Regions from separate parts of the Maricaulis sp. D1M11 genome, predicted to be linked through region 2. Evidence: predicted binding sites of a transcription regulator. Region 2 holds the regulator's gene; each other region holds the start of a gene.
What was found. Region 2 encodes LexA, which represses DNA repair genes until DNA is damaged. Its sites were predicted from a motif close to ATGTTCCNCTTGTGTTCC; they were not measured.

Region 1: RMQ97_RS00725 (YifB family Mg chelatase-like AAA ATPase) is a predicted target of LexA. The motif match lies at 1,277-1,294, and genes of this name have one in related genera.
Region 3: RMQ97_RS08600 (ROK family protein) is a predicted target of LexA. The motif match lies at 1,239-1,256, and genes of this name have one in related genera.
Region 4: ssb (single-stranded DNA-binding protein) is a predicted target of LexA. The motif match lies at 1,300-1,317, and genes of this name have one in related genera.

What each region holds. Positions count from the first base shown of each region.
Region 1 covers NZ_JBKQWY010000001.1:144,917-147,118, forward strand. The annotation lists gene RMQ97_RS00725 (YifB family Mg chelatase-like AAA ATPase) at 1-1,179, opposite strand, end outside; gene gshB (glutathione synthase) at 1,349-2,202, opposite strand, start outside.
Region 2 covers NZ_JBKQWY010000003.1:49,884-52,085, reverse strand. The annotation lists gene trpD (anthranilate phosphoribosyltransferase) at 1-61, shown strand, start outside; gene trpC (indole-3-glycerol phosphate synthase TrpC) at 77-865, shown strand; gene lexA (transcriptional repressor LexA) at 1,107-1,808, shown strand; gene RMQ97_RS06595 (ComEC/Rec2 family competence protein) at 1,802-2,202, opposite strand, start outside.
Region 3 covers NZ_JBKQWY010000004.1:14,323-16,524, reverse strand. The annotation lists gene RMQ97_RS08605 (DNA polymerase IV) at 1-287, opposite strand, end outside; gene RMQ97_RS08600 (ROK family protein) at 287-1,192, opposite strand; gene RMQ97_RS08595 (response regulator) at 1,389-1,754, shown strand; gene RMQ97_RS08590 (PleD family two-component system response regulator) at 1,765-2,202, shown strand, end outside.
Region 4 covers NZ_JBKQWY010000002.1:369,062-371,263, reverse strand. The annotation lists gene RMQ97_RS06015 (SDR family oxidoreductase) at 1-706, opposite strand, end outside; gene ssb (single-stranded DNA-binding protein) at 750-1,250, opposite strand; gene RMQ97_RS06005 (VOC family protein) at 1,617-2,202, shown strand, end outside.

The DNA of each region.
Region 1 (2,202 bases), on a different contig from region 2:
TGTGATGGCCGGTAAATCGATCTGAAGATCAATCCGGTCCATCATCGGTCCCGAGATGCGCGACTGATAGTCCCGCAGGCAGCGCGGTTGGCGTCCACACCCCTCATCTGTGAGGCCGCCCGTGCCGCACCGGCAGGGATTCATGGCCGCGACCAGCTGGAATCGAGCCGGATAGGTGATGTGGGCATTGGCCCGGGCTACAGTGATTTCCCCCGCTTCGAGCGGCTGACGCAGACTGTCGAGCACCTGGGGATGAAATTCGGGCAGCTCATCAAGAAAGAGAACCCCCCGATGCGCCAGGGTGGCTTCGCCGGGCTTGGCCTTCGACCCTCCGCCCACCATGGCCGCCATGGACGCCGAATGATGGGGCGCGCGAAACGGGCGCGTCCGGGTGAGCTGGCCGCGCTCCAGCAATCCGGCGACAGACTGGACCATCGAAACATCGAGCAATTCAGTCGCATCGAGCGGAGGCAGAAGACCCGGCAAACGTTCTGCCAGCATGGACTTCCCGGATCCAGGTGGCCCGACCATCAGCAGGTTGTGGCATCCGGCCGCGGCGATTTCCAAAGCCCGCTTGGCCTGTTCCTGACCTTTGACCTGGTTCAGATCCAGCCCGGTTTCTGGCTGCACCAGAACCCCCGGAGCTGGTCTCGACAAGACCTGGCTACCCTTGAAATGATTGACCAGCTGAATGAGGGATTGAGGGGCCAGAATGGCCAGTTCGCCACCGGCCCAGGCCGCTTCCGGACCACAGGCAGAGGGGCAGATCAAACCCAGATTCTCAGTCTGGGCCGTCAATGCGGCTGGAAGCACACCCGGTGTGGACGCGATTGAGCCATCCAGGCCCAGCTCCCCCAGCGCCAAATGGCCCAGGGCCTGGTCCGGCGGAATTATACCCATGATGGCCAGCAGACTGACGGCAATGGCCAGGTCGAAATGCGAACCTTCCTTGGGCCGATCCGCGGGTGCCAGGTTCACGATGGTCCGCTGAGGCGGCAGCGACAGGCCCAGGGCCGCAAACGCAGCGCGGACCCGCTCCTTGCTCTCGGCGACCGCCTTGTCGGCCAGACCCACAATGGTGAACACCGGAAAGGCTCCGGCTTCCGCCACTTGCACCTGTACAGCAATCGGTCGCGCCTCCGCACCATCAAAGGCCACGGACCAGGTCTGAGCCGCCATCTGTCCCGTCGGTCGCCCGGCGACCGCCCCCTTGGGTCTAAACCGAAGTCTTAATTTCGGTTAAACCTTTGCCGTTATTTGGTTTTCCACATTTTTCAGCACAAAACCGGAACACAACGGAACAGATAATGAACACAGACCAGTTTCGCGTCAAGATCGTTAATGCGTCTTAACGCAATTTCTGGTCCACCACATCCCAGAAACGCGCACAGGTATCAATTCCGGAAAAGCGTTTGAGTTCCTGAACCCCGGTCGGCGAGGTCACATTGATCTCGGTCAGCTTGCCGCCAATGACATCAATCCCGACAAGAACGAGGCCGCGCTCCTTGAGAACCGGACCGATCGCCTCACAGATCCTGAGATCGTGTTCATCCAGATCAGATGCTTCAGCACGGCCGCCGACATGCATGTTCGAGCGGGTCTCACCCTTCAACGGCACACGATTAATCGCGCCCACCGGGTCTCCATCAATCAGAAGAACGCGCTTGTCCCCGGCTTCAACCGCAGGGAGAAAGGCCTGGGCAATCACCGGCTCCCGAGAGGTCGCAAAGAACATTTCCAGAAGGGAATTCAGATTGCCATCACCGGGCTTGAGACGGAAAACGCCCGCGCCGCCATTACCATAGAGAGGCTTGATGATGATATCGTCATGGGTCTGCCGGAACGACTTGATCGCCGCCTCATCCCGCGTGATCAGGGTCGGCGGGATCAAGTCGGGGAACATCAGCGGAATGATCTTTTCCGGGCTGGAGCGAACCCAGGCCGGATCGTTGAGAACCAGGGTCTGTCCGGCGAGGCCCTCCAGGATATGCGCAGCGGTCTGGTACGCCATGTCGAACGGTGGATCCTGCCGCATCAGAACGACATCCACATCGCTCGCCAGATTCAGCACAACCGGCTCACCCTGCACCGCGTGTTCAGTCGCCGTACGCGACAGCGTCACCTGTCGGGCCAGGGCTTCGATCCGCCCCTCATTCCAGGCCAGCTGATCGGGATGATAGGTATAAAGCGTGGCCCCCCGGG
Region 2 (2,202 bases):
CATCGACAGCGGCGGCGCCCGCACTGTCCTCGATCAGATGATCGCCATTTCCAACGCCTGAGACCGGGAGAATACCATGTCCGACACCCTGACCCGTATCGGTGCGTACAAGCTGGACCATATTGCCGCCTGCAAGGCGCGCCGCAGTTATGATGACGTCGCCGCGGCCGCGCGCGATGTTGCGCCCGTGCGAGGTTTCCGCCAGGCCCTGATCGACTCTTCCAAAAACGGCAAGATGGGGCTCATCGCCGAAATCAAGAAAGCCAGCCCGTCTAAAGGATTGATCCGCGAAGATTTCAATCCGCCGGAACTGGCCAAGGCCTATGAGGCCGGGGGTGCGACATGTCTCTCTGTCCTCACTGACGGCCCCAGTTTTCAAGGCGCCGATGAATTCCTGACAATGGCACGTGATGCGGTCGCCCTGCCCGCCCTGCGCAAGGATTTCATGTATGACATCTATCAGGTCGCCGAGGCCCGGGCCCTGGGGGCGGACGCCATTCTTCTCATCCTGGCCGCCATTAATGATGACTGCGCCCGCACCCTGACCGATGAGGCTGAAAAATGGGGTATGGACGTTCTGGTTGAAGTGCATGACGGTCCGGAGCTGGATCGTGCCATTGCCCTCAATGCCCCGCTCGTGGGCATTAACAACCGTAATCTGCGCACGTTCGAAACAAGCCTGCAGACCTTCGAAAACCTGGCGCCACGCGTTCCGGAAGATCGCCTTCTAGTCGCGGAGAGCGGTATTTTCACTCCCGCCGACGTCGCCCGCCTCAAGGATGCCGGAGCTGAAGCTCTGCTGGTCGGCGAAAGCCTGATGCGTCAGGATGATGTCACGGCCGCGACTCGGCGCCTGCTGGGCTAAAACACGCCTGCTAGACCATGGCATTCGCCGGACGTGCCCCGCCGCGCGCCGGACCAAAAGCCCCTCGCTTGACCGATGTGCGGAACACTTGTAGAACACAGGTGATTCCTGCTTTGTTCCGTGCGCTTCGGCACTGATGCGCACAGGCTGAGCAGGGTCTGACAGGACAATCCCTGATGGCGCAAGGGTTTGGGGCATGCCCACTCCCATGGCACCAGGGTCCGGCTGGAAGGAATGCGCCATGCTGACGCGGAAACAACACGAGCTTCTTCTGTTCATTCACGAGCGGATTCGAGATACGGGCGTGTCTCCCTCTTTTGACGAGATGAAAGGCGCCTTGAACCTCGCCTCGAAATCAGGGGTTCACCGCCTGATCACGGCTCTGGAAGAGCGCGGCTTTATCCGGCGCCTGGCTCATCGCGCTCGCGCGCTTGAAGTCATCAAGCTTCCCGAAGATGCTGTTCGTGGGGCCCAGAAGACCGAACAGGTCGAGGATACCCGCAATGTGGTTCGCCCGGACTTCCAGCGCAAAACCGTTGATGAGCCCGGATCTGATGCGAGTGTGGACATCCCGATCCTGGGCCGGATTGCCGCCGGTGTGCCCATCGCGGCCATTCAGCATGAAACGGACCGCCTTCCCGTTCCCGCCGACATGATCCAGGGCGGCGAGCATTTCGCGCTCGAGGTCAAGGGCGATTCCATGATCGAGGCCGGCATTCTCGATGGTGATCTGGTCCTGATCAAAAAGGCCCAGTCCGCCGAGAATGGCACGATTGTCGTGGCTCTGGTTGATGATGAAGAGGCCACGCTCAAACGTCTGCGCAAGAAGGGCGGATCCATCGCCCTGGAGGCCGCCAATCCGGAGTATGAAACCCGCATTTTCGGCCCGGAACGTGTAAAGGTTCAGGGCACGCTGGTGGGGCTGATCCGCAAATATCACTGAGCGGAGTGTCGTCCTCGCTCTTCAGCTCCAGCCCAGATCCGGTATCGCCGGGTGTCTTCGACCCAGACGTGATCGCGGATGTCGTCATTGCGGATCCACAGGGCCAGACTGCCCTGCGTCACACGTTCCTCCACGCCGATAATTCGGGCTGAACAGGACTGCCGCCGCCAGTCCGGCAAGGATTGGGGCAGGACCAGAATGTCGGCCCGTTCACAGTCCTCGAACCAGACAGACATATCGCTCGGCCGTGCAATCCGGATTTGGCCGAGGAAATAAACGCAGCCTGAAGCGTCACACCTCTGGGGCGCCGGACTGAGGGTCTCTGACACCGCAGCGCGCTCGGCAAAAACCCGGCGCGCAAAACGGCCCTGACGAGGGTGTGAGGTCCACAGAT
Region 3 (2,202 bases), on a different contig from region 2:
AGTGCCTTGAACATCGGCATGGCCGAGTGCACGCCATAAATGCGCGCGATGTAGCAGGCGGTCGACACCACACCACGCTGACCGCCACCGATGATGACGGGCTTGTCGGCCAGGTCCGGATTATCGCGCTTTTCGATCGAGGCGAAAAAGGCGTCGCAATCGATATGGGCGATGGACAATGTATTGATCTCATCGTGTTCCAGCCAGCGATGCCCGCCGCAGGACGGACAGGCCGGCCCCGGTTTCAGCGCATAGGCGGCCATGCAGGTCCGACAATAGGCCGGCATCACACCTCCTCGGCTCGCCAGAGCCAGGCCGCGCCGCGCACACCGGAACTGTCGCCATGGTGATGGCGCACGATCCGGGTGGTGACCACATCGGAAAAGACATGAGCCGGCAGGCGGGCCTGGACAGCCTCGGCCAGTCCGGGCGCATTCGAGACTCCACCGCCCAGCACGATCAGGTCTGGATCGATGAGATTGCAGACCGAGGCAAGGGCGCGTGCCAATCGGTCCGTATAGCTGGTGATGGAGCGCCGGGCGGACGGGTCTCCTGACGCCGCAGCGCTGAACAGTGCAGCGGCTGTTCGCGCATCGCCTTCCTCGGCCTCATGACGGGCCGCCATGCCCGGGCCGGACAGCCAGGTTTCGATGCAGCCGCGTTGACCGCACCAGCAACGCGGTCCGAGCACTTCATGAGCCTGGGGCCAGGGCAGGGGATTATGTCCCCACTCACCGGCAATCCGCTGGGCGCCACTCAGCAGGCGTTTATCGATCACAATACCCCCGCCCACACCCGTGCCGAGGATCACCCCGAACACGATATGCCCGTCCCGCCCCGCGCCATCGACAGCTTCTGATAAGGCAAAACAGTCGGCATCATTGGCCAGGCGCAGAGGTCGATCGAGCGTGCGGGCCATGTCCTCAAAAAAGGGACGGTCATTCAGCCAGGTCGAATTGGCATTGCGCATCAGGCCGTTTGCCGGGCTCAGCGAGCCGGGATGACCGATGCCAACGGCGGCAGTGTGACCGCACGCGTCCTCGACCCGGTTCACCAGATCGCGGATCGCGGCCAGCGAGGCGTCATAGGCGCGCGGAGTGGGGATGCGTTCGCGATGGAGAATCGCGCCGTCGCGATCCATGGCTATGGCTTCAATCTTGGTCCCGCCCAGGTCCAGCCCGATCCGAATCATGGTGTTGCGCCTCTTTTCGCACGGTATACTCCCTCTTTAGCCGGTTTTGTTCTGTTTGTGTTCTATAAATTGGAGAAACCGCTGTCTGACTCATTATCGGTTAAGGAAGATCGGGTTTCATCCTCGTCGGGGTAAAGATGTGCGGAACAACCGCACGACCATTTACGGGAAGCGTGTCGCCGCCATGCTGCAGGTCATGCCGAAAAAAGTTCTGATCGTTGAGGATAACGAGCTGAACATGAAACTGTTTCATGATCTGCTCGAGGCTCATGGCTATGAGACCTTGCAAACCAAGGATGGTTTCAAGGCGCTCGAACTTGCCCGTGAACACACGCCTGATCTGATCCTGATGGACATTCAGCTGCCGGAAGTGTCGGGCCTGGAAGTCACCAAATGGCTGAAGGATGACGAGGACCTGGCATCAATCCCGGTCGTGGCCGTCACCGCCTTCGCTATGAAGGGGGATGAGGAACGCATTCGCGCCGGAGGCTGTGAAGCCTATCTGTCCAAACCCATTTCCGTGGCGACCTTCATCGACACGGTCCGGAAATTCCTGGATTAGGAGGCAGACGGTGACCGCGCGCATCCTTGTCGTCGATGATCAGCCTGCCAATGTCCGCCTGCTCGAAGCCCGACTTCAAATCGAGTATTTCGATGTTTGCACGGCCTATAGCGGGATTGATGCGATCGAGGCGGCACGGGCCGAACAGCCCGATCTGATCCTTCTGGATGTCATGATGCCCGGCATGGACGGGTATCAGACCTGCCGTATGCTCAAATCCGATCCGGATACGCGCCATATTCCCGTTGTGATGGTTACAGCTCTGGATGATCGGGAAGACCGCGTGCGCGGGCTGGAAGCCGGGGCGGATGATTTCCTGACCAAGCCGGTTGATGAAGTCACCTTGTTCGCCCGTGTGCGCAGCCTGTTGCGCCTGAAAATGGTGCTGGACGAGTTGAGATATCGTCAGGGCGAAACCATTGGCATTCCCATGGCCACCGATCCCGGC
Region 4 (2,202 bases), on a different contig from region 2:
ACCAGATCCGGGTTGCCCCAAAGCCCAGCCATCGGCGCAGCGCGGTCAGTGTCTCCCCGACGGTTTTCACCTCCGGGCCGGCAATATCCCACGTGCCTCGCACCGCCTGGGGTGCGGTCAGGCATTCGGCGACGGCCCGGGCGACATCAGCCGCGCAAATCGGCCTGAAGGCCTGGTCGGGTGCCACACTGGGCGTGATCCAGGGCAGCCCCGCCAGCATGCGCATCACGGCTGTGCCGCCATAGACGGTGCGCGCCACGATCAGGGAGGGCCGCAGGATCACCCAATCAAGATCACGGGTCTTGAGGGCCTCCTCGCCGGCGCGTTTGGTTCGCGCATAGGCACTGGTCGCGGGCTCATCAATGCCGACGGCGGAGATATGGATGACGCGGCGCAGCTTGGCGCGTTCGCAGGCCTCGAACAGCGCGGACGCCCCTGAAACATGGACGGCTTCGCTGGCCTCTCCCAGACCGTCCTGCAAAACGCCGGCACAATTGATGACCGCGTCCACATCGACCAGGCGGGCCTGCCAGTCCTCGACCGTGTCAAAACGCAGATCACAGGTCACCCAGTCCAGATGGGGGAATTGGCGGCGCGCAGCGTCCACCCGGCGGGCCGCACCAATGATGTGATGACCGGCCGCATGCAGATGGGCCGCGATATGCGAGCCCAGAAAACCGGAAGCGCCGGTGATGCAAATTCTCATCCGGCGCTCCCTTCACAGTGTCAGTTCGAACCCGGTGCCCGGATCAGAACGGAATTTCGTCATCAATGTCAGCATTATGGAAGCTCTCCTGCGGACGGTCGCTGGAGACCTGGCCGCCACCGCCACCGCCATAGCTGTCATTGCCGAAGCTGGAACCACCGGACCGGCCACCACCAAAGCTGTCACCGCCCTCATTGCGGCCATCAAGCATTTGCAACTCACCGCGATAGCGCTGAAGCACGATCTCGGTCGTGTATTTTTCCTGGCCGTTCTGGTCCGTCCATTTGCGGGTCTGCAAAGCGCCCTCGATATAGACTTTCGACCCTTTGCGCAGATAGTTCTCCGCGACCTTGGCCAGATTGTCGTTGAAGATCACGACACGGTGCCATTCGGTGCGCTCGCGGCGTTCGCCGGAGGATTTATCGCGCCAGGTATCGGATGTCGCGATGGAGAGATTGACCACCGGCTCGCCGGAGTTCAGGCGGCGGATCTCCGGATCCCGACCCAGATTGCCCACCAGAATAACCTTGTTTACGCCCGCCATGGCCCTTGTCTCCGCTCGCCGACTGCCTTGAGCAGCCTTGTCTGTCGCATTGTTCACATTCTGTTCCGCAGGTCAAACCCGCGAATCGTCTGGCAGTGTGATCACGAAGCCCGCACACGTCCAGCAAACGACTCCACTGGCCCGATGGTTATCCCCACCCCCGCGCATCCGGCCTCGCGCACGCCATGCAAACCGCACGAGCACACCTCACGTCTGGCACGTTCATGCACGGCATGCTGCACAGCAGAATGTCTGCCGCAAAATTCGTGCTGCGCCGCACAAAAACGCATGCAGGCCAACCGGAAAAATTGATGGGATTGCCCGGCGACACACCTAAATTGAACAAAAAGACAAAGAGTTGGTCCCATGTCCGTTGCGTTGATCTCCCGGGATGCCCTGCGCACCCGCTTTTCCTCCCTCATGTCCGACATGTATCGCCGTGAAGTGCCCGCCTATGGCACCTTGCTGGATATCGTCGACAGCGTGAACACCCAGGCCGGTGCCGCGCCGGTCGAAAGTTCGGCCGCCGGACGCCTGCAACTGGAACGCCATGGCGCTATTCGCCTGGGTACAGCCGACGAATTGAACATGATGCGACGCATGTTTGCTCAGCTCGGCATGGAACCCGTGGGATATTACGACCTCACTGTGGCCGGTATTCCGGTTCATTCCACGGCCTTCCGCCCGGTCTCGCCGGATGCGCTGGCCGCCAATCCGTTCCGCGTCTTCACCTCGCTTTTGCGCCTTGACCTGATCCCGTCTCAGACGCTGCGCGAAACGGCGCGTGAGCTTCTGGCCGCGCGTTCCATTTTCACTGCCGCCGCGATGGATCTGTGCGAACGTGCCGAGGCCCAGGGCGGACTGGATGCCGAGGATGCCGAACGCTTTGTGACGGAGCTGACGCAGACTTTCCAGTGGCATGCCGATGCCCCTGTGACCGCTCGCGTGTACG